4 regions of the Pseudomonas cannabina genome follow, and region 4 is predicted to be linked to each of the others. Evidence: predicted binding sites of a transcription regulator. Region 4 holds the regulator's gene; each other region holds the start of a gene.
What was found. The regulator FliA, encoded in region 4, starts transcription of late flagellar genes. The targets are predictions, from matches to a motif close to CTAAAGTTTNNNNNNNNNNNGCCGNTAA.
Positions count from the first base shown of each region.

Region 1: a site for FliA is predicted at 2,376-2,403, ahead of motA (flagellar motor stator protein MotA). Genes of this name have one in related genera too.
Region 2: a site for FliA is predicted at 2,547-2,574, ahead of BLT55_RS04635 (methyl-accepting chemotaxis protein). Genes of this name have one in related genera too.
Region 3: a site for FliA is predicted at 5,106-5,133, ahead of BLT55_RS10085 (methyl-accepting chemotaxis protein). Genes of this name have one in related genera too.

Region 1 is NZ_FNKU01000001.1:5,195,319-5,202,844, forward strand. It holds partial or broken gene BLT55_RS34070 (rhodanese-like domain-containing protein) at 1-681, opposite strand, end outside; gene BLT55_RS24390 (HDOD domain-containing protein) at 727-2,262, opposite strand; gene motA (flagellar motor stator protein MotA) at 2,470-3,321, shown strand; gene motB (flagellar motor protein MotB) at 3,325-4,350, shown strand; gene rsgA (small ribosomal subunit biogenesis GTPase RsgA) at 4,419-5,450, opposite strand; gene orn (oligoribonuclease) at 5,559-6,095, shown strand; gene BLT55_RS24415 (trimeric intracellular cation channel family protein) at 6,202-6,813, shown strand; gene queG (tRNA epoxyqueuosine(34) reductase QueG) at 6,866-7,526, opposite strand, start outside.
Region 2 is NZ_FNKU01000001.1:971,758-979,283, forward strand. It holds gene BLT55_RS04630 (aldo/keto reductase) at 1-740, opposite strand, end outside; gene BLT55_RS04635 (methyl-accepting chemotaxis protein) at 841-2,472, opposite strand; gene BLT55_RS04640 (TetR/AcrR family transcriptional regulator) at 2,837-3,445, opposite strand; partial or broken gene BLT55_RS30800 (PAS domain-containing hybrid sensor histidine kinase/response regulator) at 3,624-6,490, opposite strand; gene BLT55_RS04660 (hypothetical protein) at 6,897-7,526, opposite strand, start outside.
Region 3 is NZ_FNKU01000001.1:2,168,668-2,176,193, reverse strand. It holds gene BLT55_RS10110 (carbon-nitrogen hydrolase family protein) at 1,240-1,989, shown strand; gene BLT55_RS10105 (MFS transporter) at 1,996-3,249, opposite strand; gene BLT55_RS10100 (DUF1289 domain-containing protein) at 3,355-3,537, opposite strand; gene BLT55_RS10095 (hypothetical protein) at 3,540-3,911, opposite strand; gene BLT55_RS10090 (DUF1206 domain-containing protein) at 4,172-5,005, shown strand; gene BLT55_RS10085 (methyl-accepting chemotaxis protein) at 5,216-7,201, shown strand; gene BLT55_RS10080 (substrate-binding domain-containing protein) at 7,219-7,526, shown strand, end outside.
Region 4 is NZ_FNKU01000001.1:2,737,460-2,744,985, forward strand. It holds gene BLT55_RS12785 (protein-glutamate methylesterase/protein-glutamine glutaminase) at 1-293, opposite strand, end outside; gene BLT55_RS12790 (chemotaxis protein CheA) at 344-2,605, opposite strand; gene BLT55_RS12795 (protein phosphatase CheZ) at 2,639-3,424, opposite strand; gene BLT55_RS12800 (chemotaxis response regulator CheY) at 3,444-3,818, opposite strand; gene fliA (RNA polymerase sigma factor FliA) at 4,071-4,811, opposite strand; gene fleN (flagellar synthesis regulator FleN) at 4,808-5,641, opposite strand; gene flhF (flagellar biosynthesis GTPase FlhF) at 5,757-7,085, opposite strand; gene flhA (flagellar biosynthesis protein FlhA) at 7,097-7,526, opposite strand, start outside.

The DNA of each region.
Region 1 (7,526 bases), 2.5 Mb from region 4:
GATCACTTCCTTGTCGGGAGTGATGCCCAGGTCACGCAGAATCTGCGGCATGTCCTGACGAATACGCAGGTTGCGCGCCTTGTCCATGCCCTCGGTCCACTCGAAGTTGACGGCGCCGGGAATATGCCCGCCTTTGGCCGCCACCACTTTTTCGCCCGAGTACTCGGTCGGGCCGCGCGCGTCCCAGATTGCCAGGTCGGCTGCGCCCAGACGGCTTTGCAGGTATTCGCGGGTGGCGGTCGGTTCTTCGTGCAGCGTGAAAGCGACCGGGCCGCCTGCAACCGGCGGGACTTCGGTGCTCAGCGGCAGCGATTCTGCTTCCCAGGCCAGCAGGCCTCCGTCCAGATAGTGATAGCGGGTGTGGCCAATGACATCCAGCAGCCAGATGAAACGCCCGGCCCAGCCGCCGCCTTCATCGTCGTAAACAACGTAGACCGCATCGGGATTGTGGCCCAGTTCGCCGAACAGTTGCTCAAGGCCGGCATGCTCCGGCAGCAGGCCGGGCGCCGGTGGCTTGCCCAGTTGTGTGCGTTTCGGGTCGACAAAGCGGGCGCCGCGAATGTGCCCGGCTTCGTAGCGAGCGCTGCTGGTCAGATCCACGAGGATCAGTTCAGGAGCATCAAGGCGCTGAAGCAGATCGTTGGGTTCGATGACCAGCGACAAGCCAGTGAATTCGGACATTTGCAGCCTCCGGTGGAAAGAAAGAGGCGAATTGTACGCCAGGCCTCACGCTTTGCGATGACTAAAGATGCCAAGTGCCCGTTCAATGCATTGCGCGGTTTTTCCGAATGCCTGAACGGAAATTTCCGACAAGACACCGCCGCCCTGGTCAGCGACCACCAGCAGCATGACCTTGCCGTTGTTGCTCAGCGAGCGAATCAGCCAGTGCTGGCCGCTGAACAGTGTCTTGAGCGGCGCGGGCAGCAAGGCCGCAAACTGTGCGTTGTTGGCGGGCGTCATGCGCAGTTGGGTGGGCTGGGTCAGCAGACGTTGCAGCACAGTGCTTTCCTTGACGAACAGCTGCAACGCGGCGGTTTCCTGGGGCAGGCCTGCCAGTTGATTGACCCGCAACACCGATGAGGTCTTGTCCAGCATCAACAGCAGGACCCGTTCCATGCCGCACGCCATGAACGCATCGCGAGCAGAGGTGGTGAGGTGCATGGCGTTGATGAACGGGCTGGGCTCTTGCAACAGTTCGGCACATTGCTTGCGCCACAATTGCAGGGCGTCGGCCGATGGCGGTGGTGCGGCCTCATTATCGCGTCGCACGCGGCGCGCATCCCACGGCCAGATCAGCGATTCGGCCGGGTGCCACAAATCGCTTTCTGCGTGAGCGCGCGCGCTGCTGGCGGCGTTCTGGTGCGCCTGTTGCTGAATGTCATCGAGCGGCTGTTGCAGATAAAGGCTGATAAGACGTTCCCAGCGCAGGCAGTGCGGACTGTTCCAGGCCTGTTGGGCCGCCAGCGCAAGGCCGTTGCCCAGCAGCACGGTATTGGCAGGCTGATTCAGCCAGCGGCGCAGATTGGGGTCGGCGTCCATCAACTGTTGCTGTTCGAGCGGGCTGCGGTCTTCGCGTGCGATGCGCAGCGCCTTGGCCAGCTCGCGTCGCTCATTGATCAGCAGCCTGTAGCCACGGGTGACCCAGACCGGCAGGCGCCAGAACTCGGCAAGCGCCAGGCACAAATCCAGCAGGTTGACGCCAAACAGCTCTTTTTCCACCGCGTCGCTGGAGTGCCCCTTGTGGATAACGCGCAACTCCAGTTCTTCCAGCAATTTTGGATAAGCCAGTGCCATCGGCCAGAGTGGCGCGAGAAACAGCAGGCTGCCCAGGTGAATGTCTTGCCAGAGCCGCGCCAGACGGCTGGCAAACAGCCCGTTGGCCTGTTGCGTGGCATGCTGGCTGACCAGAATCAGCTGGCGATAGGCCGCAGGAATCTCTTCGGGGGGCTTGGCTGGCAGACGGCCCAGCAAGGTTTCGGTGCGCGCCAGCCCCAGGCGATTGATCGCGATCTCGAGGCTTTCGGCCTGTTCTGTCATCCCGTGGGTGTGATGATTGGCTTCGCGCATCACACTCAGCACCAGTGCAGGGCTTTCCTGCATCATTTCGGCGATTTCACGCAACGAACGGCGGCTGTCGTTGAGGGCTGAACGAACGTGAGCATGATTGGCGGCAGGAACCGGCAACGCGATACCGTCAAGTTGTTTGACCCAGGCATCAAGCGTGGCTGGAACAAGGTGATGTGCTGCGCGTGGTGTCGGCATGGGGTGGCCTGTGCGACTGATTTATCTGGGCTGGAGGACTGCCAGTGTGCAGGGCGGCCCGGCCATTTTCACCCTTCGATTGACGGAGCAAAACGGTTTTTCACAAGAACCGGCTATAGTCTCGCCCAGATGGGCCGATAAGGAGAAGAAGAGTTTCAAGAACTTGCGCACTGTCCCTGAACCCGACTCAGTAAAGTATTTTTTCCTATGGCTAAAATTATCGGCATCATTGTCGTCTTCGCGAGCGTACTCGGCGGATACGTGTTGTCTCACGGCAAGATCATGGCGCTGTTCCAGCCCTATGAGGTCTTGATCATCGGCGGTGCCGCACTGGGTGCGTTTCTCCAGGCCAACCCCGGCTACATGACCATGCACGTGTTCAAGAAGTCGCTGAAGATGTTCGGCAGCCGCTTCACGCATGCCTACTATCTGGAAGTGCTGGGGCTGGTGTACGAAATCCTCAACAAGAGCCGCCGTGAAGGCATGATGGCGATCGAGGGGGATATCGAAGATGCCGCCTCCAGCCCGATCTTCGCCAAATACCCAGGCGTGCTGAAAGATGAACGCATGACTGCGTACATCTGTGATTACCTGCGCATCATGTCGTCCGGCAACATGGCTCCCCACGAGCTGGAAGGCCTGTTCGACATGGAGCTGCTGAGCATGAAAGAAGAGCTCGAGCACCCGTCTCACGCGGTCACCGGTATTGCTGACGGCATGCCCGGCTTCGGTATCGTCGCGGCGGTACTGGGTATCGTGATTACCATGGCGTCCCTGGGTTCGGGCGACAAGGCAGCCATCGGCATGCACGTGGGTGCGGCATTGGTGGGGACCTTCTTCGGTATTCTCGCGGCCTACGGTTTCTTCGGCCCGCTGGCCACCTGTCTTGCACACGACGCCAAGGAAGAAATGAACGTTTACGAGAGCATCAAGGCGTCGCTGGTGGCGTCGGCCTCCGGCATGCCGCCTTCGCTGGCCGTCGAGTTCGGCCGCAAAGTGCTGTATCCGTTGCATCGGCCCAGCTTCAGCGAGCTGGAACAAGCGGTTCGCGGTCGCTAAGTCATGGAAAATAATCAGCCGATTATCATCAAGCGCGTAAAGCGCTTCGGTGGAGGCCACCACGGTGGTGCCTGGAAAATCGCGTTCGCTGACTTCGCGACGGCGATGATGGCGTTCTTCCTGGTGCTGTGGCTGATGTCATCGGCCACGCCCGAGCAGTTGCTGGCGATTGCCGGTTATTTCAAGGACCCGGTCGGTTTTTCGGACAGCGGCTCGCCGTATGTGATTGACCTGGGTGGTTCGCCGGAAATGTCGCCGAACCAGACCCTCAATCCTGAGGTCAAGACCACCCCGTCGCCGGACACCGTGCCGATCGAGGCTGAAACCTCGGAGACCAAGGCCGAAGCGGTCGAGCAGGAGCGTCTGGAGATGCTGTTGCAGGAGCTGCAGAACAAGGTCGAGGAAAACCCGCAACTGCAGAAATTCAAGGACCAGATTCTGTTCGAGATCACTCAGGACGGCTTGCGTATCCAGATTATGGATGCCGAAAACCGGCCTATGTTCGACTCGGGCAGCGCACGTCTCAAACCGTACTTCGAAGACATTCTGCTGGCGCTGGCTGACACCATCAAAAGCGTGCCGAACAAGATCAGCATCAGCGGCCACACCGATGCAACGCCATTTGTGGGCAGTGGCGGATTCGGCAACTGGGAGCTGTCGGCCAACCGCGCCAATGCCGCACGTCGCGCGCTGGTTGCCGGGACGTATCCGGATTCGCAGGTGGCCAGGGTGGTGGGTTATGCCTCGTCGGCGCTGTATGATCATGAGAACCCGACCAATCCGGTCAACCGTCGTATCGATATCGTTGTGCTGACCAAAAAGGCCCAGCAACGCATCGAGGGTGATCAGAACTCCGGCGGCGCACCTGCAACCAAGCCTGCTCCGGCAGCACCTGCGACGCCCGCGGCTCCGGGGGCTTCGTCTGCGACGCCGCCCGATCCGCAGGCCTATGCCCAGCCGCATGAGATCCGGCAGAAGCTGAACATCTTCGACGACGGCAAGTTACGCGTCGAGCCTGCTCAGAACTGAGCCGCAACAGAGACAAAAACGCCGCGATGATCGCGGCGTTTTTGTGTCTGGCTTTCAGTCTGCGGTGCTCAGTAGGTTTCCTGCGGCAGGCTGGCAATGATCGAGCGATAGCTGTTCATGCGCTGCTGTTGCACGCGACCGTCTTCCAGGCCCTTGAGCAAAGCACAGCCCGGCTCGCGGTCATGCTTGCAGTCGCGGAAACGGCAGGTGCCGATCAAGTCGTTGAACTCGATGAAGCCGGCCTCTACATCGGCACGGCTGACATGGCCCAGACCGAACTCGCGAATACCCGGTGAGTCGATCAGATCGCCGCCACGGGGGAAGTGGAACAGGCGGGCGGTGGTCGTGGTGTGCGTACCCTGGCCCGAGACTTCGGACAGCGGGCCGACACGAGTGTCGGTATCCGGCAACAGGCTGTTGACCAGCGAGGATTTACCGACACCGGACTGACCGACGAACACGCTGATGTGGCCGTCGAGCTGGCTTTGCAGCTTCTGCATGCCGTCGCCGTGATGCGCAGACACTTCCAGTACCGGATAACCCAAGGTGCGATAGACCGCCAGCAGCGCATTCAGCGCGGGGGCGTTCTGCTCGTCGATCAGGTCCGCCTTGTTGAGCAGCAACAGCGGATGAATCCCGGCGTGCTCGGCAGCGACCAGATAACGGTCGATGAGGTTGGCATGCGGCTCGGGCATCGGTGCAAAGACAATCACGATCAGGTCGACGTTGGCTGCGACAGGCTTGAGCTGGCCACGGGAGTCCGGGCGGCGCAGTTCGGTGGTGCGCGGCAATTGCGCGACGATCACACCGATGCCCTGATTGCCAGCACGCCACACAACACGGTCGCCAGTCACCAGGGCGGGCAGGTTGGCGCGCAGGTGGCAGCGAAATACCTTGCCGATGTCTTCGCCTTCCTGGGCCTCGACTTCGACCTGTACGCCGAAGTGCGCGATTACCAGGCCGGTTTGCTCGGGGCCGAGGTCGCCGCCTTCGAGTGTTTCGAGTGTTACGGACTCGCGTTTTGCCGCACGGGCAGCGCGCTCGCCCTGAATTTTTTCGATGCGCCAGTTCTGACGACGATTGAGTTGGCGTTTGGCCATGGGTGTTCCGATGTGATGTAACCGATGAATTAAGCAGTACGTTTGATCGGCAGGAGTCTAGCACGGCAGGGTGAGCTAAACTGCGCGCCTACGCTGAGGAGTCGACACATGCAGAACAAGCAGAACCTGATCTGGATCGATCTGGAAATGACCGGTCTGGACCCTGATACCGATGTCATCATCGAAATGGCTACGATCATCACCGATAGTGAGCTGAACACGCTGGCCGAAGGGCCGGTGATCGCAGTGCACCAGAGCGACGAGACGCTGGCGAAAATGGACGAGTGGAACACCCGCCAGCACGGCGGCTCGGGCCTGACCCAGCGCGTGCGTGAAAGCACCATCAGCATGGCTGAAGCCGAAGCGCAGACCCTTGAGTTCATCAAGCTGTGGGTGCCCGAGCGCAGTTCGCCGATCTGCGGCAACAGCATCTGCCAGGATCGTCGCTTTCTGTATCGCCACATGCCGACGCTGGAAAACTACTTTCACTACCGCAACCTGGACGTCTCGACCCTCAAGGAACTGGCGGCTCGCTGGTCTCCCGAGCTCAAGTTCAAGAAAGGCAGCACGCACCTGGCGCTGGATGACATCCGTGAGTCAATTGCCGAGCTGCGTTTTTATCGCGAGCATTTCATCAAGGTGTGATCGTTTGAAAGCAGGGGCCTGATGCGCGCTGAATAATCTTTGTTGCACCCTTTCAGTGCGCAGGTCTGCTGGTTAGACTGCGCGCCTTTGTCGCAGAGTCGCCGCCATGTTGCTGATGCTTTATCTGATCGCCATCACCGCTGAAGCCATGACCGGCGCGCTGTCGGCCGGGCGGCGCGGGATGGATTGGTTCGGCGTGGTACTGATCGCCTGCGTGACTGCGCTGGGTGGCGGCTCGGTGCGCGATGTGTTGATCGGCCACTACCCGCTGACGTGGGTCAAGCACCCGGAATACCTGATGCTGACCAGTGTGGCGGCGTTGGTGACGATCTTCATTGCCCCGTTGATGCGTCACCTGCGTTCGCTGTTTCTGGTGCTCGATGCGCTGGGGCTGGTTGCGTTTACCTTGATCGGCTGCATGACCGCGCTCGAAGCCGGACATGGGCTGGTGATCGCGTCGGTGTGCGGCGTCATCACGGGGGTATTCGGCGGCATCCTGCGCGATATTTTCTGCAACGACATCCCGCTGATCTTCCGCCGCGAACTCTACGCCAGCGTGTCGTTTTTGGCCGCGTGGTGTTTTCTGCTGTGTCAGTACCTGCAACTGCCGAACGAACAGGCCGTGCTGATCACCCTGTTCGGCGGCTTGCTGCTGCGCCTGTTGGCCATCCGCTTCCGCTGGGAAATGCCCAAGTTTGTCTATAAAGACGAGCCCTGAAGCTTGTGGGAGCGAGCTTGCTCGCGAAGAGGCCAGCAAACGCGCTGCCAATTTAAAGCGTCGCAACACCATGCCGCCGCAACGCCCATTCCACATGCTCCTTGACCAGTTCCGACGGATAGTCGCGCCGCGCTTGCAGGGCCTCGATCACCGGAATAGTGGAGGGCGCATTGCCCAAGCCGACGGCCAGGTTGCGCAGCCAGCGTTCGTACCCGGCGCGGCGCAGGGGGGAGCCTTCGGTGTTGCCAAGGAATGTGTCTTCATCCCATAAAAACAGCTCGGCCAGCCCGGCATTGTCCAGATTGTGACGCGGCTGGAAGTCACGCTGGTCGGTCGGGCGGGCGAAGCGGTTCCACGGGCAGACGATCTGGCAATCGTCACAGCCAAATACGCGGTTACCAATCAACGGCCGCAGCTCTTCGGGAATCGCGGTTTTAAGCTCGATGGTCAGGTAGGAAATACAGCGTCGTGCGTCCAGCACGTAAGGGCCGACAAACGCCGCAGTCGGGCAGATGTCCAGGCAGGCCGTGCAGCGCCCGCAGTGTTCCGTCGCGTGGGGCGCATCGACCGGCAGCGGAATATCGACGAACAGCTCGCCCAGAAAAAAGAAACTCCCCGCCTTGCGATTGAGCACCAGCGTGTTCTTGCCGATCCAGCCCAGCCCGGCCTGTTCGGCGATGGCCTTTTCCAGCACCGGAGCGCTGTCGACGAAG
Region 2 (7,526 bases), 1.8 Mb from region 4:
ATCTGCTCGGCCGCAATGTTCAGCCGAATGTGTTCCGGGTTGGTCGCCTTGGGGATGGCAATCATGTTGTCCTGACGCAACACCCAGGCCAGAGATATCTGCGCCGGGGTCGCATTGTGGCGTCGGGCGGTTTCATGCAGGGCAGGGTGGTAAAGCATGTCGCCAGCCTGGCCGATCGGGCAGTACGCCATCAGCGGAAGATGGCGGTCTGCACTCCACAACATCAGGTCGAACTCGATGCCACGCTGTTCCGGGTTGTACAGTACCTGATTGGTGGCGCAGCGCGGGTTGTTGAGCTCGATCATGTCCGGCACGTCGAAATTCGACACCCCCCAGGCGCCGATCTTGCCGGCTTCGCGCAGGCGCTCGAAGGCCTCGACGGTTTCGGTCAACGGGTACTGACCCGGCCAGTGCAGCAGATACAGGTCGATGTAATCGGTATTCATCCGTCGCAGGCTGGCCTCGCAGGCGGTCGGAATTCCGCTGCGGCTGGCGTTGTGCGGGTAGACCTTGCTGACCACGAACACCTTGCCACGTTGCCCGGCGATGGCCTGCCCGACGATTTCTTCGGCGGCGCCATCGGCGTACATCTCGGCAGTGTCGATCAGGGTCAGGCCCAGTTCGATGCCCAGACACAGCCCGGCGATTTCTGCCGAGCGCAGATGACCTTTTTCACCCATGTGCCAAGTGCCCTGACCCAACACTGGTACCGTGTTGCCTGCCAATTCCAGTGTGCGCATGTGACCCCCGCAGATAAATGATCAATATGTGAGCGGTTAAGCAAACAGGTCTCAGGCAACAGGAGGCGCACTAGGTTCCATGCGCCCACGGGAATAACGACTAAACCCTGAACTGTTTCAGCAGCGTGGTCAGTTCTTCGCTCAACCCTTTCAGATGCAGACTGGCGGAGGTCGACTGCTCGGCAGCCAGCGCAGTGCTCTGGGATAGCTGTGCCGCCTGCGTGACGTTCTGGTTGATGTCGTCCACTACATGCGACTGTTGCAGCGTGGCGCTGGCAATCGAGGCGTTCAGGCTGTTGAGGTTGCGCAGGGCTTGACTGATCGAGGTCAGGCTTTGCCCGGCCTGATTGGCCTGTTCGATGGTCAGTTGCGATGAGCGGCTACTGTCGCCGATGACCTTGACCGCTGCATCGGAATGCTTTTGCAGGCGCTCGATCATGGCCTGGATTTCTGCAGTCGACTTCTGCGTGCGCTGAGCCAGCAGGCGCACTTCATCGGCCACCACGGCAAAGCCGCGGCCCTGTTCGCCTGCGCGCGCGGCTTCAATGGCAGCGTTGAGTGCCAGCAGGTTGGTCTGCTCGGCAATTGAGCTGATCACCTCCAGTACGCTGCCGATCTGTGTGCTTTCGCTGGCCAGACTCTGCATCACGTCCACCGCCTGGCCGATGGTCCCGGAGAGGTGTTCGATCTGGCGCAGGCTGTTATCGATGTTGACCTGACCCTGGCGCGCCTGCGATTCGGCATCGCGCATTTCGCTGGCGGCGTGCTCGGCATTCTTGGCGACGTCTTGCACGCCATAAGTCACTTCGTTGACCGCCGTGGCCACCAGGTCCATTTGCTGCGATTGCTGCTGGCTGCGGTTCTGCGCCTGCTCTGCGTTGCCGCCCAGTTCGCCTGCCGCCTGGCCCAGCGCCACGGACGAGTTCTGCAACAGGCCGACCACGTTGCGCAGCTTGGCAATGAAGCCGTTGAAATGCGTGCCCAGCTCGGTGATTTCGTCTTTGCCGTGGGTTTGCAGGGTGCGGGTCAGATCACTTTCGCCGCTGGCGATGTTCGCCATGGCATCGACCGCCGCTCTCAGGGGCCGGACGATGCTGCGCACGATCATGACGAGCAGCAGCACCATCACCGCCACGATACCTGCAATGAAGATCCCGGCATTCCATAACTGGGCCTTGAACTCTGCCGCCACGTCATCCACGTACACGCCGGAGCCGAGAATCCAGCCCCATGGCTGAAACAGTTGCACGTAAGAGGTCTTTTTCACCGGCTCGCTGGCGCCTGGCTTCGGCCAGCGATAATCGACCATGCCAGCGCCTTTGCTTTTGACAATGGTGACCATTTCGTTGAACACCGCAAAGCCGTCCGGGTCACGGATAGCCGAGAGGTTCTGCCCTTCGAGTTTGGAATTGGTGGGGTGCATGATCATGACCGGCTGCAGGTCATTGATCCAGAAGTAGTCGCTCTGGCTGTAGCGCAGGCTTTTTATCTCTTTCAGCGCCTGCTGCTGGGCCGCTTCGCGGGTCATGCTGCCTGCCGCTTCAAGCCCCTGATAGAAGGTCAGGATGCCGCTGGCTGTCTGCACCACATGCATGGTTTTTTCAGCCTTTGCCCGATATAGATCTTCATGAGTCTGCCGGAGCAGGACCGCTGCGAGGACCAGAAGCATCAGCACAGAAACGATAAGAATCAGCCACAAGCGGCGGCTGATGGACAAACTGCGCATATTCATGATCTTCACCCTATCCGTTATTTTTCTTCTTGGCGGCTGACCGGCGCAAAGCCGGACCGCAGAGCCTTTCAAGCATCTCGGCGCGTTGGCGGGAAACATGAGATCAAGATCACATTTTTTATCGGAACAGGCAGGTATGGCGAATGGCTTACACCAAGAGACGCCATTGGCGCTATCGACTCACCTGCTGTCCATGTAGGATCCAATTCAACAGCTGCAGCGAAGGAACGCCGCAGTGATCAGGGAGGATCGACCATTGCCAGGAGGCTACTGACAGGATGTCGGAATGGTCATGTTGCAAAACCACCCGCTTCGGCGGGTTTTTTGCGTCTGCAGGAAAGCGGGTTGCTCGGCGGTTGTCTGTTCAGTGATCCGGCTCGCAGCCCTTGAGCACCAGCCTGAGAATGGTCTGCGTGGCCGCTTCATAATCCGCGTCCTCCAGCTTCGCCTTGCCGGTAACCGTCGCAATCTGCCAATCGAAGTCGGCGTAGGTCTGGGTTGCGGCCCAGATAGTGAACATCAGATGGTGAGGATCGATCGGGGCGATCTGCCCGCTGTCGATCCAGGCCTGTATGCACGCGATGTTGTGCCGGGCCTGGTCATTGAGTTGTTCGATCTGTTCAGGCGTGAGGTGCGGAGCGCCGTGCATGATTTCGCTGGCGAAGACTTTCGAGGCGAAGGGCAGCTCACGGGATATCTGGATTTTCGAGCGGATGTAACGGCTGAGCACCTCGGCCGGGATGCCGTCGGGGTTGAAGGGCGTCGACGCTTGCAAAATGGGCTCGATGATACTTTCCAGCACCTCGCGATAGAGGTTTTCCTTGGACTTGAAGTAGTAGTAGACGTTGGGCTTGGGCACACCGGCCTTGGCGGCGATGTCGCTGGTCTTGCTGGCAGCGAAACCCTTGTCGGCGAATTCCTCGCTGGCGGCACGCAGGATGAGTTCTTTGTTGCGCTCGCGGATACTGCTCATGACCCGGTTATTCCCTTGCCTGCATGGCGGTCGCGCATGTTAGCACCGGCTCTGCGCAGCGCTCAATGCACACGCGCAGGGCGGGGTTGCTGCCTGCCGGATCCGCTCATTTTCGACTGTTTCCACGGTATCAAGCGGCATGCGCTCACCTCCATCGGGCATGAGCGCCGCCAGTGGGTCAGGCGTTCATCAGTTCCTGCACGCGGGACGCCAGCACATCAATCGCAAACGGCTTGGTCAGCACGCGCATGCCCGGCCCGAGCTGCTCGTCGCCAATCGCCGCATTCTCTGCGTAACCGGTGATGAACAAAGTCTTCAGGTACGGGCGGACTTCGCGACCGGCATCGGCCATCTGCCGTCCGTTCATGCCGCCCGGCAGGCCGACGTCGGTGATCAGCAGGTCGATATGGACATCCGAGCGCAGCAGTTTCAGGCCGGCCAGGCTGTCGGCGGCTTCGATCAGCGTATAGCCGAGATCACCCAGCGCATCCGTGAGCAGCATGCGCACGGTGGGTTCGTCGTCGACGATCAGAATGTTTTCTCCGGACCGGGTGAACTCGACCGGCGCTTTGTCGACAGCGCTTTCATCCTTCACCGCCGCACCGTTGTAGCGTGGCAGATAGATGGTTATCGCCGTGCCCTTGCCCACCTCCGACTGGATACGTACCTGCCCGCCAGATTGATTGGCGAAGCCGTAGATCATCGAAAGACCGAGGCCTGTGCCCTGGCCGATGGGTTTGGTGGTGAAGAAGGGGTCGAATGCCTTGGCGATGACTTCCGGCGGCATGCCGGTGCCGGTGTCGGTCACACACAACGACAAATACTGCCCCGCCGGCATGTCGTGGACCTGCGCTGCACCGCCCTCGATCACTCGGTTGCCGGCCTCGATGGTGATGCGCCCGCCATCCGGCATCGCGTCGCGGGCATTGATGCACAGGTTCAGCAGTGCATTTTCCAACTGACTGGCATCAACCAGCGTAGGCCAGAGCCCGAGGGTGCCGACGGTCTCGACCAGGATGCTGGGCCCCACGGTGCGCTGGATCAGATCCGTCATTCCGCTCATCAACCGGTTCACATCGGTTGGCTGCGGGTCCAGGGTCTGGCGACGAGAGAAGGCCAGCAGCCGGTGTGTAATGCCGCAGCGCGCTTTGCCGCGCCCTGAGCGGTGACGATGTATTTGTCCACTTCGCTCCAGCGGCCTTGTTCGATCCGCGTGCCCATCAGTTCCAGCGCGCCGGAAATGCCCGCCAGCGAGTTGTTGAAGTCGTGGGCGAGACCGCCGGTCAATTGCCCGACCGCTTCCATTTTCTGTGACTGACGCAGTTTCTCTTCAGCCTGCATGAGCTCGGCGGTGCGGGCGGCCACGCGTTGTTCAAGCGTGTCGTTGAGCGAGCGCAGTGCGGCGGTGGCGCGGTCTCGTTCGGCTGCGATGGTGCGTCGTTCGTCAACGTTGATAAGCACGCCCGGGAAGCTCAGCGGTGTGCCGTCGACAGCCCGGTCGACGCGACCGTTCGCCTCGATCCAGTAGTAAGGGCCGTCGCCGCGGCGCACCCGATACTGATGGGCGTACACGCGGCCGTCGCGGATGACCGCGTTGATCGCATCGATCAGGCCCGGCCTGTCCTCGGGGTGCACGGTGGCAATGACGTGTTCCAGGTTCAGCCCTTCGCGGCCTAGCGCAGGGTCAAGGCCAAGCGCTCTGGCGAATGCTTCGTCGACCGTAAAGCGATCAGTCGGCAGGTCCCAGTGCCAGGTGCCGATGATCGCACCCGCCGCCAGGGCAAGCTGAACGCGGTCGACGTTCTCGCGCGCCAGCGCCTCGCTGGTGCGCAGGCGTTCCTCGGCGTCCCGTCGCGCCGTGACATCACTGAAGATGACCGCAATCTGTCGTTCCGCCGGATCACCGACCCGCACGGCCTTGACTTCGAACCAGCGCTCGAACGCTTTGGCATAGTTCTCGAAGCTGGCAGGTTCGCCGGTCTTTGCCACGTGGCCATAGGCTTCGAACCAGAAGCGTTCCAGGTCCGGTGCGAACTCGGTCACCCATTTGCCGCGCAGGTCGACGCCTGCCTGGCGTTCGAACGCAGGGTTGGCTTCGATGAAGCGATAGTCCACCGGGCTGTCGTCGGCGTTGAATTTGACCTCGATGATGGCAAACGCGGCTTCGATGGTCTCCAGCATGGCTCTGGAGCGTTCTTCGCTCCGGCGCAGCGCGGTTTCGGCCTTGCGCATCTGTGACATGTCGAGCATCGCGCCGATCATGCGCACGGCCTTGCCTTCGTCATCGCGGATCACATGGCCACGGTCCAGAACATCGGCGTACGACCCGTCCAGACGGCGGAAACGGTATTCATCGCTCCACGCCGTGCCGCTGCCATCGATCACCGCATGGATAGAGGCGTCAATGCGTGCCCGATCATCGGCGTGAATCTGGGCAATCCACCATTCGCTCGAGGTGTCCAGCGTGGCAAGCGGGTGGCCATAAGCCTGTTCCAGCGCGTCATTCCAGAGCACGTGGTTGGCGGCAAAATCCCAGTCCCATATCGCATCGTTGGTCGCTTTGGCGGCTAACCGGTATCGTTCCTGAGCTTCCTCGGTCGCGCGGCCCGCCAAGTGCTCTTTGGTCCGGTCGCGCAGGATTTTCACGAAACCAAGATGTTCGTTGCTGTCACCGTACAGGGGCATCATTTCGCCTGACGCCCAGAAAAGCTGACCGTCCTTGCGCAGATGCCAGCGCTCGTCTGCGGCATGGCCCGCGTGCAGAGCGACGTGCATTTCATGCTCGATCTGACCGCTGGCCCGATCTGCGGGCGTGAAAAAACGCTCGGCAGACTGACCGAGCATTTCCGCGGCGGTCCAGCCCAGAATATGCTTGGCCCCCGGGTTCCAGTCAGTGATGACGCCCACAGGGTTCGTCAGAATCATGGCAAAGTCCACCGCGCTTTCGAAGACTGCGCGATGGCGTGCTTCTTGGCTGGGGTCAGGCTCGCTATCGATGCCGGATTCTTCAAGAGCCTTTTGCAAGCGCGCAACCTGCGCTTGCAACTCTTCTCGGGTCAGGTATTTCAGAGCGCCTCCGGCTCACACGGGTAAATCGTATTGCAGGCTGTGGCGTGTCCACGACCTGCGTTGCGCAATGAAATCAGGATTGTCGAGGTCTGCGTTTGCTTTCCGTTGGACGCAGTTTAAAGCGTGTTGCGGTTCCGATCAGGTAAAGATGCTTGCTATTGCGATCACCATACAATGCCACTTGAGCACTGTGCTATGGATCGAAACCCCAAACGACCAAGGGGCGGCAAATTCAGTGTTTTTGCCAGTCCGTTGCGAAAACCGCTGTGATTCAGTTGGAAAATCACAGCCAGAGTTCGTCAGTAGCCATCGGCTTTTGGTCAGGTTTCTTTAGGAACGTGCTGCTCGAAGACCTGACCGATATCTGGATGATAGAAACCGGTCAGCCTTTCCAGGCTTTTTCGCTGAACCCAGCAGTAGAGGGAAGTACGGTGTGGAGGAAGTTCAGGTATTTGTTGAACAGCACGTCATGCTGGAATCGGGCCTCGAAACCCAGCGTGATGTCGGTACGGTGAGTGACGATCATCAGACGCTTGCGGTCGACGGTGACGAAGTTGTACTCGCCCCATGGCAGGCTGTGTTCGTGGTGGATCGGGTTTTCCCAGTTTAAGAGTTTGATGGCTGCGACAAACGCGATGGCCACCGGGCCGACCAGGAAGAGTAGCGAGCCGGTGATCAGGGCGACGAGAACGAACAGCATGATGACGAACAAAGCGATGCCTTTGAACAGGCCGGACGCGAAGTCGGGGTAGTGGAGGTAATACTCGACAGAGGCCCGGTCGGTCTTGATGGTGTAGTGGTAGATGGTTTTTTGGCGGATGAGCAGGCCTGTGTAGTAAGCAAGATTTCCCGCAAGCGTCAATAGTATAGTAATGAGAAAGTTAGGGCTTTCTAAAATGCGATTCCAGCCTCCCCAAATAAGAAATAAGCCGACGATTAAATGAATGGCGGTAAATCCAAGCTGTGTGAACATGATCTCTTTAGGTGACCTCGCAAGCGTTTTGATTTTCCA
Region 3 (7,526 bases), 570 kb from region 4:
GCTACGTAAGTGGCGGATCAGTGTCAGGACGACGAAACCTGACGAAGTCGGGCCGGAAACGGAGCCACGATTTTGGTTACTTTGATCCTTCAAAGTCACTCGCCGAGGGGCGAAAGGTGCCTTAAGCCGTAACCAACCATCACTGGCATCGCTGAACCGCTGTGTGACGCAGAGCGTTACGCGATCTGCGCCGTACACTCAAGATCGGACGCAGAGCGTCCAGAACGGCATGCGACTCGGAGCGTCGCACTATAGTCAAAGCGCTTTTTTATCGCGATGGCACTGACAACGCAGATTGCGACGTAAGTGACGGCTGAGTCCTGGCGCTGATCCGGGGGATGCGAGGCAGGACGCCGAGCAAGCTGCACCGGGCCATGGATGGCCCGTTGCGGCGGCCCCCGGATCAGCGTCAGGACGAAGGAACCCGACGAAGTCGGGCCGGAAACGGAGCCGGGACTTTGCCTACTTTGGTCCCTCAAAGTAGGGCGCCGTAAGGGCGCAAAGGTGACCTGAGTCAGAAACAACCATCACTGACATTGCAAAACCGCTGTGTGACGCAGAGCGTCACGCGATCTGCGCCGTACACTCAAGATCGGACGCAGAGCGTCCAGAACGGCATGCGACGCGGAGCGTCGCACTATAGTCAAAGCGCTTTTTTATCGCGATGGCACTGACGACGCCGATTGCGACGTAAGTGACGGCTGAGTCCTGACACTGATCCGGGGGATGCGAGGCAAGACGCCGAGCAAGCCGCACCGGGCCAAGGATGGCCCGTTGCGGCGGCCCCCGGATCAGTGACAGGGCGAAGGAACCCGACGAAGTCGGGCCGGAAACGGAGCTGGGACTTTGCCTACTTTGGTCCCTCAAAGTAGGGCGCCGTAAGGGCGCAAAGGTGACCTGAGTCAGAAACAACCATCACTGACATTGCAAAACCGCTGTGTGACGCAGAGCGTCACGCGATCTGCACCGCACACTCAAGATCGGACGCAGAGCGTCCAGAACGGCATGCGGCGCGGAGCGTCGCACGATAATCACACACGGTACATCAAACGCAACCGAGGAGCGCCGCTTCGCAGCCCATCGCAGCCATCGTAACCTCTTGAATCGCCTACAAACGCAACGCGTCGGAACGAGAATGTGTAACTGTCGTGTCCGTTATCAGCACATTCCGATCCGCACGAATCATCAAACCCCCTATGATGCACACCCCACCGAGCTTAATGGCCTATGAACAATTCGATGACCTCACCGACACTGGCCGCTGCGCAATTCTGTTCGATCAGAGGCGAGCTCAAACACAATCTCGCCGGGCACCTGACGTTCATGCAGCGCGCTGCTGATCTGGGCGCGGATTACCTGCTGTTTCCCGAGCTGTCACTGACTGGCTACGAGCCTGATCTCGCCCTTGAACTGGCCCTTGACCCACGCGATGCCTGCCTGGAGCCGATTCGGGCGCTGGCGGTGCAATTGCAGCTGGTGACCACCCTAGGCGTCCCGCTCAAAGGCGCGGATGGCAGCATCAAGATCGGCGCGCTGACGTTCACGACCGAAGGTGATGTCATTGCCTACGCCAAACAATACCTGCACCCCGGTGAAGACGCGGTATTCAGTGCGGGGCGCGAAGATGGCTATCTAAAGCTTGGTGCGCATCGCATCGGCCTGTGTGTCTGCGCAGACTTCAGTCATCCCGAGCATGTGCAGCGCATCGCAGACGGTGATGCCTGGCTGTACGCCGCCAGTGTGCTGATCTCGCCGGGAGGTTATGAGCACGATGCCAAGCTACTCGCAGGGCACGCCCGGCGCCATTCGCTGCCTGTGCTGATGGCCAATCATGGCGGGCCGACTGGCGGCTGGGCGTCGGCGGGGCGCAGCGGTTTGTGGGATGAAGCGGGGTGTTGGGTCGGCGGAACGGAGGGGGCTGGCGACGGTTTGGTGATTGCGACCTGCCAGCGCGAGGGCTGGCAGGTTCGGGTGGTGATGTCGGAGTAGTTCAGCTCAAGTGCTCAGGGCCTGTTCAGGCTTCGGATCAGGCGCAGGATTGCTCAGCGAAAGCGTCTCCGGCACCGCGACCCACAACAGCACGAAAGCAGCGGCCGCAAGCCCCGCCAGGGTCAGGAACGCCGCGCTGTAGCCCGCCGCATGCACCACGAACCCGGCCAGGCTGTTGCTCAACGCCGCGCCCAGTCCGAACATCGTCGACAGCGCGCCAAGGCTGACGTTGAAGCGTCCGCTGCCCTGGGTCAGGTCCTTGACCACCAACGGAAACAAAGCGCCGAACAGACCTGCGCCGATGCCGTCGAGCATCTGCACCGCCACCAGCCAGTATGGGTCATCGGACAGGGTATAGAGCACGCCGCGAATCGGCAGAAACAGAAAACCGGCCAGCAGCAACGGCTTGCGCCCCCAGACATCGGCTTTCATCCCTACCAGCAGCGCCGCCGGAACCATGACCAGCTGCGCAGCGACAATGCACGCCGAGGTCAGCGGCGTCGCCATTTGCATGTTGATCTGCGACAGCTTCTGGCTCACCAGCGGCAGCATCGCTGCGTTGGCCAGGTGGAACAGCGCGCAGCAGATACCGAACATCAGCAACGGCTTGTTGCTCAGCAGCGCCGCGAACCCGGACGGTTGATGACCGCTGGCGTCGTGACTGGCATCGAAGCCTCGGGCAACGTCATGATCGATCGCGTCGGCGGAGACAAAGCTGATCGCTACCACGCTCGCCAGCGCCATCGCGGCCATGAGATAAAACACTGCGATCGGGCCGAACAGGTAGGCAAATCCGCCCGCCAGCAAGGCTGCGCAAGCGTTGCCCGCATGATTGAAGGTCTCGTTGCGCCCGGTGCGTCGGGTAAATGCCTTGGGTCCGGTAATGCCCAATGAAATGGCGGCGATAGCGGGTGCGAATACCGAGGCCGCGACGCTGCTCAGCGCCTGGGTCAGGGCAACGAGGGTAAATGAGGAGGTGAACGGCAGGATCAGGCAGCTCAGGGTCACCAGCAACGCCGCAACGCCGATCATCGCGCGCTTGTAAGGTGTGCGGTCGATCAAGGCTCCTGCGGGCGTCTGGGTCAGCAGCCCCGCGATGCCCGCAATGGTCATGACCACGCCGATGCTGGCCGGGTCCCATTTATGAACCGCTAGCAGGTAGATCGCCAGGTAAGGACCCAAACCATCGCGCACGTCGGCGAGGAAGAAATTCAGGCTGTCCAGTGAAAGGGTATTGCGGCGATCGGCATGACTGGCCAAGAGCGATATTCCCGTAATTCGTCAGACTCCAGGCAACCGAGTCACGACATGTCTGACCCGGGCCGTTTTCGAGAAGTTTCCCGCCAGAGATGAAACTTTAAGGTCTCAGACATTCTTTTTCTGCAGGCTTTTCATACGCTGGCTGGCGCGTTGCACGGCGGCCATTTTCTCCGGACGTTTCATGCGCTTCCATTTGCGGATGTCATCCTTGGTGCGCCCGCAACTGACACACAGGTCCCCGCTGAGCTGGCACACGGAAATGCACGGGTTTTCGATGTCTTTCGCCATGGTCAACCTCGTTTCGAGTATTTGCGCCTGATGCGTTGCTGCCAGTCGCCGCCATTCTCGTGCAGGCATTCCTGTTCAGAATCGACATGCACATGTGCCGACACATTCGCGACACTCACCTGCGCCTCGTCAAATGCCTCGCGGGTCAGCTCGATCATGCGCTCACCCATCACGCAGGCCAGCGCTGCATGCTTGTTTGCCAGCGTATCGAACACCCAGACCACCTGCAGGCTGGCCGGGAAGGCGGCGTAATCGACCTCATGAGTCAGCCAGCAGAAGCCGGGCAGTTCAGACTTGGCGGTTTCGCAGGCCTGGGTCAGCGCGGTAACAAGGCGGCGCTCGGTGTGGGCCTGCTCGCGTTTGCTCGTGGGCATCGGAGACCTTTGCTTGTGAGGATGGCCGCGTACGATACCTGATTGTCGATTCGGGCCCCAAGGCGAAAACCGGTCAATCAGCCGACAGGCTCAAAGACACGCCTTTCAATTTGCCCCGTGTCGCCAGCAGAGTGTGTGGCGACACTCGCCCGAACGAGAACGTCAATTGACGACGTGCAGCGTGCGCACCGTCAATTGAGTCGAACCCCTGAGAACGTGCCCGGTCTGTTGCTTGTAATTACTTTCAGGGATCTTTATTTATGTCGGCGCAACGTGGACTGGTATTACTTGCACGAGGCGGTTATGCCGCGCGTGGTGTGGTTTATCTGATTATTGGCCTGTTTGCCGTTCTGGCCGCGCAGGGCTCATCGCAACCGGCTGACAGTCACAGCAGCCTCGAGGCGTTGCTGAGCCAGCCGTTCGGCAACGTGCTGGTAGGGCTGGTGGTTGTCGGGCTGCTGGCCTTCGCGGCCTGGCGGGTGCTGCAAGCCACGCGGGATGTCGACCATCACGGCCGCGAGCTCAAGGGCCTGGTGATTCGTGGCGGTCTGCTGGTGGGCGGTTTCACTTACGGCGCGCTGGCGTTTTTCGCGCTCGGCCTGCTGATCAGCGGGCTGAAAAGCTCGGGTGGCTCGGGCGGTAGTCAGACCCAAGACCTGCTGGCCTCGATTCTGTCGTGGGATCACTCCAACCTGCTGGTCTATGTGGTTGCTCTGGTGCCACTGGGGCTGGGTATCGTGCACATCATCAAGGGTTATAAGGCGTCGTTCGAGAAATATTTCGAGGCTGACGAAGACGTCATGAAGTACGTGCGCCCGGTATCACGCTTCGGTCTTATCGCTCGCGGTGTGGCATTCATTGAAATCGCCGTATTGCTGGCCGTCAGCGGTTCCAGCTATCAGGCCATGCACCCGCCGGGTATGAAAGACGCGCTCAACGGTTTGCAGGAGCTGCCTGCTGGCGGGCTGGTTTTGCTGATCGTGGCGCTGGGGCTGATCGCCTTTTCGGTGTACAGCTTCGCTCAGGCAGCGTGGCGCAAGATCAACATGGATGTGCCAGACGCGCCCGACGCGGTCACCCGTCATTTCCACTGATTGCCTGTAAACAGAGGGCTGCATGACCGTCGGGTCGGGCAGCCCTTTTTACGGGCGGCTGTTTCATATAAAAAATCGTACAAAATAGTGTGAACCCTGCCTCAAGTCGCCTCCGGTATGGCCGACATCCTCATTTGAGCTCCGATCATTTTCAGGACCCCGAGCGGTTCTGGATCAGCTTCGGCGCAATAAAAACAAAAGAGGACAGCCATGACCATTCTTCAGCGAGTGATTGGTGGATTTGCCGTGCTGGTTGTGTTGCTGCTTGCCATGGCAGGTATCAGCTATCAGAGCACGCATTCGATCAGCGAACGCATCAGCATCATCACGGGTCAATCTGCGCCCCTGAGCCGGGCCGCGAGTGAGCTTTACGTGCATGTGCTGCGCGCCAACCAGGCACTGCTTGGTGTGCTGGTCAGCACCGATCCCAAACAGATCGACGATGGCAAACAGCCCTTCAACGACAGCATGGCGCGGTTCAATCAACTGCTGGACAGTGTGCCTGCTTATATAGGTGAGCGTGCCGGACTGCGCGATAACCTGAATCAGGAGCGCCAGTTGAGTGCGGCTTATGCCGAACAGGCGCAGACACTGATTGCCAGTCACCGCCAGCACGTATTGCAGGTGCTTCAGGCCAGAACGCTGCAGGGCTACAGCAGCAGCCAGGGCGCACAGCTGACCGGCTACCTTCGGAATTATATTGCCCGTGAACGCAGCGCCGGTTCTCTCGATAACGTGGCGGCGGCGGAAAAGCTGTTGCTGGAAGTCGGCAAATCCTACGAAGGCCTGGCTGCTCACGCTGCCACGCCGGATATCCAGACGTTGCAGCGGTTGCTCAACCTTCAGGACGAGGTGATCAGCTCCCGGGCGCGTGAGCTGACGGCGGTCGACCCGCGCGCCGGGCGTATTGCCGGTGTGATGGTCAACCGTCTGCTCAACGACCTGACCGGGAGTGACGGTGTCTATCAGGCCTACCGTCAGGAGGCAGCGCTGGCCGAGCAGGTCGGCAAACAGCGTCAGGCCGCAGATGCCCGTCTTCAGGCAACGCTGGACAAGATCGGTGAGTTCGGCAATCAGTCACTGGCAGTCGCTAATGAGGCCAAGGCGGGGGCTGATTCGACCATTGCTACCAGCCTTAGCCTGCTGCTGATCGCCTGTCTGCTGGCGGTACTGGCTGCGGCAATCATCGGCACCTGGGTCGCTTTCAGCCTGCGACGTACGCTGGCCGCTTTCCGCGAAGTGCTCAAGACCCTCAGCACGGGTGACATGCGCGTGCGCTTCGATGTCAGCCGGCGGGACGAATTTGGCGAGCTGGGCGGTTATCTGAACGAATTCACCCAATCGTTGCAGCAGACCTTCCGCGAGCTGATCGGCTCTGCCGACTCCCTCGCCCTGACCGCCAGCCAGAACGCGCAGATCAGTGAGCAGACCACCCGCGTGGTGGACGAGCAGAAAGACCGCCTGCATTCAGCTGCATCGGCGATGAACGAGATGGAAAGCACGGTGGAGGAAGTCGCCCGTCGCGCTCAGGACACGCGCAGCGCGGTCGACAACACCAGCGAACTGACCGACAAAGTGCAGAAGCGGGTAGCGGAAACCATCGTCAACATTCGCCAGCAGGCCGAGCAGGTCAACAAGGCGTCGGCGGTGACTGACGAGCTGCAGAAATACGGGCAGAACATCGACGGTATTGTCGACGCGATTCGTACCATTGCCGAGCAGACCAATCTGTTGGCGCTCAATGCCGCCATCGAGGCCGCGCGTGCCGGCGAGCAGGGCAGGGGCTTTGCGGTGGTTGCCGACGAAGTGCGCTCGCTGGCCAGTCGCACGCAGACGTCTACCAGCGAGATTCAGGAAATGATCGGCCAGATGCAAAGCAGGATTCACTCGGCGGTACAGGTGATGAACGAGAGTCAGATCCAGTCCGACCACTGCGTGACGCTGGCGTCGGGTGCAGACGAATTACTGGTGGAAATGGGTGAGGCTGTGGGCACGATTCGCGACATGAATATCCAGATTGCCGCTGCCACCGAGCAGCAAAGCGCAACCGTGCAGGAAACCAGCCGCATGGTCACGCATATCAATGACTCTGCCCAGCAGGCGGCCGATGGTGCCGTACAGTCTGCCAGCAGCAGCCAGGAATTGTCGAAAATGGCCAGGGATCAGCGCGAGCTGCTCCATCATTTCAGCGTTTGACGCTCGGGAGTCAGAACATGAAGCAATGGTTAACGATTTCCCTGGGCGCCGGTCTGCTCTTCGTCGGCTTGACTCATGCCAGCACACCCTTGGTGGGCGTGGGCATGGCCAAATTCAACGACAACTTTCAGACCATCCTGCGTCATGGGGTGGAGAAACAGGTGGCGTTGATGGACGCCGACATCTTCATTGAAAACGGGCAGGACGACGTAGAACTGCAGATGCGCCAGTTCCGCAATCTGGTCAACTCGAAGGTCGATGCAATCGTTGTCGCCATGGTCAACGGCAAGAGTGCGCCTGAAATGATGCGTCTGGCCGGCGAGGC
Region 4 (7,526 bases):
GCGTCCAGCGCATCCAGCGTCACGCGCGCACCTTCGTGCGTCAGCGACGAGAACATCAAGACCGGGGTGGGGATACGTTGCATGATGTGACGAACTGCCGTAATGCCATCCATCATCGGCATTTCGTAGTCCATGGTAATGACGTCAGGCTTGAGCGCCAGCGCCTGCTCAATTGCTTCCTTGCCATTGGTAGCGGTGCCGACAACAACAATGTTGGGGTCCGAAGAAAGAATTTCCGTGACACGGCGGCGGAAGAAACCGGAATCATCCACCACCAGGACCTTGACTGCCATAAACACTCCAATAGGCGTTGCAGGCAGCCAGGCCGCCCGCAACGCCGGGTTCAGATACGCCGTGCGGCGTAACGCTTGAGCATGCTGGGTACATCGAGAATCAGCGCAATGCGACCGTCACCGGTAATGGTGGCGCCCGACATGCCCGGCGTACCCTGCAACATCTTGCCCAGCGGTTTGATGACCACTTCTTCCTGACCGACCAGTTGATCGACGACAAAGCCGATGCGCTGGGTGCCAACAGTAAGAATCACGACGTGCCCTTCACGCTGCTCTTCATGAGCGGCCGAACTGACCAGCCAGCGCTTGAGGTAGAACAGCGGCAGAGCCTTGTCACGCACGATGACGACTTCCTGGCCATCGACGACGTTGGTGGTCGACAGGTTCAGGTGGAAGATTTCGTTGACGTTGACCAGCGGGAAGGCAAACGCCTGGTTGCCCAGCATTACCATCAGGGTCGGCATGATCGCCAGGGTCAGCGGGACCTTGATGACGATTTTCGAACCCTGACCTTTGGTCGAGTAGATGTTGATCGAACCGTTGAGCTGGGAAATCTTGGTTTTCACCACGTCCATGCCCACACCACGGCCCGACACATCGGAAATCTCGGTCTTGGTCGAGAAGCCCGGTGCGAAGATCAGGTTGTAGCAATCGGTGTCGCTCAACCGGTCGGCGGCATCCTTGTCCATCACGCCACGCTTGACGGCGATGGAGCGCAAGACGTTCGGGTCCATGCCCTTGCCGTCATCGGAAATCGACAGCAGGATGTGGTCGCCTTCCTGCTCGGCCGAGAGAATAACGCGGCCACCGCGGGACTTGCCCGTGGCTTCGCGCTCTTCCGGCGTTTCGATACCATGATCGACCGCGTTGCGCACCAAGTGGACCAGCGGGTCGGCAAGCGCCTCTACGAGGTTTTTGTCGAGGTCGGTTTCTTCGCCGACCAGTTCCAGGTTGATCTCTTTCTTGAGCTGGCGAGCCAGGTCGCGAACCAGACGCGGGAAGCGGCCGAATACTTTCTTGATCGGCTGCATGCGGGTCTTCATCACCGCCGTCTGCAGATCTGCGGTCACCACATCAAGGTTGGACACCGCCTTGGACATGGCTTCGTCAGCGCTGTTGAGCCCCAGGCGAACCAGCCGGTTACGCACCAGTACCAGTTCACCCACCATGTTCATGATCTCGTCCAGGCGGGCGGTATCAACGCGAACAGTGGTTTCAGCTTCGGTGGCTACCGGTTTTTCAGCCGGAGCAGCCGCAGCGCGCGCCGGGGCCGGTGCTGGAGCCGCTCTGGCCGGCTCGGCTTTCGCAGCAGGTGCCGGTGCAGGCTTGGCAGCAGGCGCCGGAGCGGCCGCAGCAGCAGGCGCTTTGGCAACAACCGCCTGAGGCTCGAATTTACCCTTGCCATGCAACTCGTCAAGCAGGCTTTCAAATTCGTGATCGGTGATTTCGTCCGATGCAGCCGCGGTGGAGGCCGCAGGTGCCTTGGCAACCGCCGCAACCGGAGCAGCAGCAACCGGCGCCGCTACGGCGCCGTCAAACGAACCCTTGCCATGCAATTGATCAAGCAAGGCTTCGAACTCATCGTCAGTGATTTCATCATTGCCGGACGCGGCTTTGCTGCTCTGCGCAGCTGGTGCCTGGGCAGGTGCGACAACGTCGGCCGCAAATTTGCCCTTGCCGTGCAACTGATCGAGCAGGGATTCGAATTCCTGATCGGTGATCTCGTCGCCCGACGCTGCACTGGCCGCAGGAGCTGGTGCAGCGGCTGGCGCGGCCGACACCGGACTACTGCCATGCAGCGAGTCCAGCAGTTGTTCGAATTCATCATCGGTGATGTCATCACCGCCTGCAGCCTGCGCTACCGCCGGGGCAGGAGCCTCGACGACAGGTTCTGGTTCCGCAGCCACAGGCGCATCCGCAGATTGTGGCTCGGCCAGACGCGCCAGCGCGGCCAGCAGTTCCGGTGTAGCGGGCGTTACGTCAGTCCGTTCACGTACCTGACCAAACATGCTGTTGACGGCGTCCAGAGCTTCCAGGACCACATCCATCAGTTCGGAATCAACGCGTCGCTCACCCTTGCGCAGGATGTCGAACACGTTTTCGGCGATATGGCAGCACTCCACCAGCTCATGGAGCTGGAGGAAGCCGGCGCCCCCTTTTACAGTGTGAAAACCGCGAAAAATTGCATTGAGCAGATCAGCATCATCCGGTCGGCTTTCCAGCTCGACCAATTGCTCTGACAACTGCTCCAGAATTTCGCCGGCCTCTACCAGAAAATCCTGAAGGATTTCTTCATCGGCGCCGAAGCTCATGGGGTGCTCCCTAAAATTAACCGTCAACAGACCTTAGAAGCCGAGGCTCGATAGCAGATCGTCTACATCATCCTGTCCGGATACGACGTCTTCACGTTTATCGGCATGAATCTGCGGACCTTCACCCTTGGCGAGATGTTTTTTAGGATCTTTTTCAGCAAGGATGGATTCTTCGTCATGTTCGATGCCAGCGAAGCGATCGACATGACTGGCCATGAGCACCAGTTTGAGCAAATTGCCTTCTACTTCGGTGACCAGTTGCGTAACACGCTTGATGACCTGACCGGTGAGGTCCTGGTAATCCTGGGCCAGCAGAATGTCGTTGAGGTGGGTGGAAACTTCGTGGGTTTCCTTCTCGGTACGCGTCAGAAAACCATCGACCCGCTTGGCGAGTTCGCGAAATTCTTCGGCACCGATTTCACGGCGCATGAAACGCCCCCAATCTTCGCTCAACGCCTTGGCGTCGGTACTCAGACCGTTCATGAGCGGCGTGCTTTCCTCGACCAGGTCCATGGTGCGGTTGGCCGCATTCTCGGTCAGCCGTACAACATACGACAGGCGCTCGGTGGCGTCAGTGATCTGCGACACCTCTTCGGCCTGAGGCATGTGCGGATCGATCTGGAAATTGACGATTGCACTGTGCAACTCACGAGTCAGCTTGCCCACTTCCTGATAAAGGCCGCGGTCGCGTGTCTGGTTGAGCTCATGGATCAGCTGCACAGCTTCGCCGAAACGGCCTTTTTCAAGGCTGGTGACGAGTTCCTGCGCGTGTCTTTTTAGGGTCGACTCAAAGTCGGCCATCGAATCAGTGTTATCCATAGCGCCCTCACGGCATGCATCAGCTATTGACGCGTTCAAAGATCTTTTCGATCTTCTCTTTCAGCGCTTGAGCCGTGAATGGCTTGACTACATAACCGTTCACCCCGGCCTGAGCAGCTTCGATGATCTGCTCACGCTTGGCTTCGGCAGTGACCATCAGCACGGGAAGGCTCTTCAGCCGTTCATCCGCACGCACCTGACGCAGCAGGTCGATACCGGACATGCCAGGCATGTTCCAGTCCGTCACCAGAAAGTCAAAAGCACCGCTCTGCAGCATCGGCAATGCGGTCAGACCATCGTCCGCTTCCGACGTGTTGGTAAACCCCAGATCGCGCAACAGGTTCTTGATGATCCGCCGCATCGTTGAGAAGTCATCAACGATGAGGATTTTCATGTTCTTGTCCAATTCGACCTCCAAGCAGTCTTTAACGCGTTCAGCACCTGAACACGCTGTTCACTCAATACTGGCACAGCACACTCCCAGCTATACGAAACGGCGACGGGCTTGGCACAACGACAATCGAGACTGCGACTAAAGCCCATCGAGACACTGCCCGACAGGCCTTTGCCTCGTCTTTCCTGTTACCACGTAACGCTTTGCACAGCCGGCATGCAGACAACGCGCGACAAATGCCGCGCACTGCCGTCAACGCGCTCGCCACTCCCCCAAACGCCCTCGCAAACGAGCTGCGCACTGGCTGTGTAACTGACTGACTCGCGATTCGCTGACACCCAGAACCTCTCCGATTTCCTTGAGGTTCAGCTCTTCGTCGTAGTACAGCGCCAACACCAGACGCTCACGCTCCGGCAAATTGGCAATTGCATCGGCCAACGCGGCCTGGAAGCGCTCGTCTTCCAGGTCGCGCGACGGCTCGAGCGAACCGCTCGCGCCATCCTCGTGCAGCCCTTCATGATCGCCGTCCTGCAGCAGGTCGTCGAAACTGAAAAGGCGGCTGCCCAAGGTATCATTCAAAATCCCGTAATAATCATCAAGACTCAACTGGAGTTCGGCCGCAACCTCGTGATCTTTAGCGTCACGTCCGGTTTTAGCTTCAATTGCGCGAATTGCGTCACTTACCATGCGTGTATTGCGGTGGACCGAGCGTGGCGCCCAGTCACCCTTGCGCACTTCGTCGAGCATCGCGCCACGAATGCGAATGCCTGCGTAGGTCTCGAAACTCGCACCCTTGGTGGAATCGTATTTGGTGGAGACCTCAAGCAGACCGATCATGCCGGCCTGAATCAGATCTTCCACCTGCACGCTGGCCGGCAAACGCGCCAGCAGGTGGTAGGCGATACGCTTGACCAGCGGCGCATACCGCTCGATCAACTCGTATTGCGAATTACGAGAACTCTTGCTGTACATCTGATAGCCGCTCGCAGTCATTGCACAGGCCCCGCACTGGTCTGGTGGACGAGTCGCTCGACGAAGAACTCGAGGTGACCCCGCGGGTTGGCTGGCAACGGCCAGGTATCAACCTTCTGGGCAATGGCCTTGAACGCCAGTGCACATTTGGAACGCGGGAATGCTTCATAGACGGCACGCTGTTTCTGCACGGCCTTGCGCACGCATTCGTCGTACGGCACGGCGCCCACATACTGCAGGGCAACGTCAAGAAAACGGTCGGTGACCTTGGTCAGCTTGGCGAACAGGTTGCGCCCTTCCTGCGGGCTCTGGGCCATGTTGGCCAGCACCCGGAAGCGGTTCATCCCGTAGTCGCGATTGAGCAGCTTGATCAGGGCGTAGGCATCGGTGATCGACGTGGGCTCGTCGCACACCACCAGCAGGACTTCCTGAGCAGCGCGCACAAAGCTCACCACGGATTCACCGATGCCGGCCGCCGTGTCGATCACCAGCACATCGAGGTTGTCGCCAATCTCGCTGAACGCCTGGATCAGACCGGCATGCTGGGCCGGGGACAGATGCACCATGCTCTGCGTGCCGGAAGCGGCAGGCACGATGCGAACGCCACCCGGGCCCTGCAACAGAACGTCGCGCAATTCGCAGCGACCCTCGATCACATCGGCAAGCGTGCGCTTGGGTGTCAGCCCGAGCAGAACGTCGACATTGGCCAGACCAAGATCGGCATCCAGCAGCATGACGCGCCGGCCAAGCTCGGCGAGGGCCAGTGAGAGGTTCACTGACACGTTAGTCTTACCGACGCCACCTTTGCCGCCGGTCACCGCGATCACCTGTACGGGATGCATGCTGCCCATGTTATTTCTTTACCTTGTCTTGCGTAGACCGAAACCACACAGAGAACCGCACATTCACAAATGAACAATGCCTGGCAGACCTTTGATGCAGGGACATTCCAATACTATCCATCACTTAACCCACTCTCTTGCCAGGGGTGTGATAGAGGTCAGCAAACATATCAGCCATCGCTTCCTCGCTAGGCTCATCATGCATCTGCACACTCACGGCACGACTGACCAACTGATGACGCCGTGGAATGTGCAGATCATCAGGAATACGTGGGCCGTCCGTGAGGTAGGCCACTGGCAATTCGTGACTGATTGCCAGGCTCAGGACTTCGCCGAGGCTGGCTGTTTCATCGAGCTTGGTCAAAATGCACCCCGCCAGACCGCAACGTTTGTAACTGTGATAGGCCGCCGTCAGGACCTGCTTCTGGCTGGTAGTGGCCAGCACCAGATAGTTACGCGACTTGATGCCACGACCAGCGAGACTTTCCAGTTGCATGCGCAACGCCGGATCGCTGGCTTGCAGCCCGGCGGTGTCAATCAGCACCACACGCTTGCGCAGCAGTGGCTCCAACGCCTGAACCAGCGACTGGCCAGGATCGATATGAGTGACCGGCACGTTGAGGATGCGGCCCAAGGTCTTGAGCTGCTCCTGAGCACCGATACGAAAACTGTCCATGCTGACCAGCGCGATGTTCTGCGGGCCGTACTTGAGCACGTAGCGTGCGGCGAGCTTGGCCAGCGTGGTGGTCTTGCCCATGCCAGCCGGGCCGACCATGGCAATCACACCGCCCTCTTCCAGTGGCTCGACGTCAGGCACTGCGATCATCCGCGCCAGGTGCGCCAGCAACATGCGCCAGGCCTGACGGGGCTCGTCGATATCCGGAATCATCGACAGCAGATCGCGGGACAACGGGCCGGACAGACCGACACGTTGCAGACGGCGCCACAGGTTGGCCTGCTGCGGGCGGCTGCCCTGCAGCTGATTCCAGGCCAGGGAGCCGAGCTGGACTTCCAGCAGCTCGCGCAGGCCATTCAGTTCCGAACGCATCGAGTCAAAGGCGCGCTGGCCGCCAGCAGGCTCTGCGGCAGGTGCCGGCGCGTAGGCAAACGGGCGTGGCGGCTCTTCGAGCGTCGGTTCAATGTGCGTGTCGGCAGCGCTGCCGGTCTTGCCGGAAAACAGCTGAAGGTTGACCGAGGTATCACTGTCGCTGCGATTGTTCAATTCAGCCTGAGCGGAGACGATGCGCGACTGGGTTTTGCGCAGTTCATCTTCAAGCTCCATGTTCGGTACGCGCGGGGCCAGGGCAGACAGCTTGTAATCCAAAGCAGCAGTCAGCTCTACGCCACCGGCAATCCGCCGGTTACCGATGATGGCCGCTTCAGCGCCCAGCTCATCGCGAACCAGTTTCATGGCTTGACGCATATCGGCGGCGAAAAATCGCTTAACTTGCATGACTCACTACCTCAGCCGTTTGGCCCGACAGTCGCTACGATGGTTACTTGCTTGTTGTCCGGTATTTCCTGATACGCCAGCACATGCATGTTCGGTACAGCCAACCGTCCAAATCGTGACAGCATCGCCCGGACCGGACCTGCTACCAGAAGAATCACCGGCAACCCTTGCATCTCTTGACGCTGGGCGGCCTCGATCAACGAACGCTGGAGCTTTTCAGCCATGCTCGGCTCAAGCAAAACGCCTTCTTCCTGACCCTGACCAGCCTTCTGTAGACTATTGAGCAATATCTGTTCCAACCTTGGCTCCAGAGTGATAACAGGCAGCTCCGGCTCAACGCCTACAATGCTTTGGACGATTGCGCGGCTCAAACCGACCCGCACTGCCGCGACCAGCGCGGCGGTATCTTGACTCTTTCCGGCGTTGTTAGCGATGGACTCT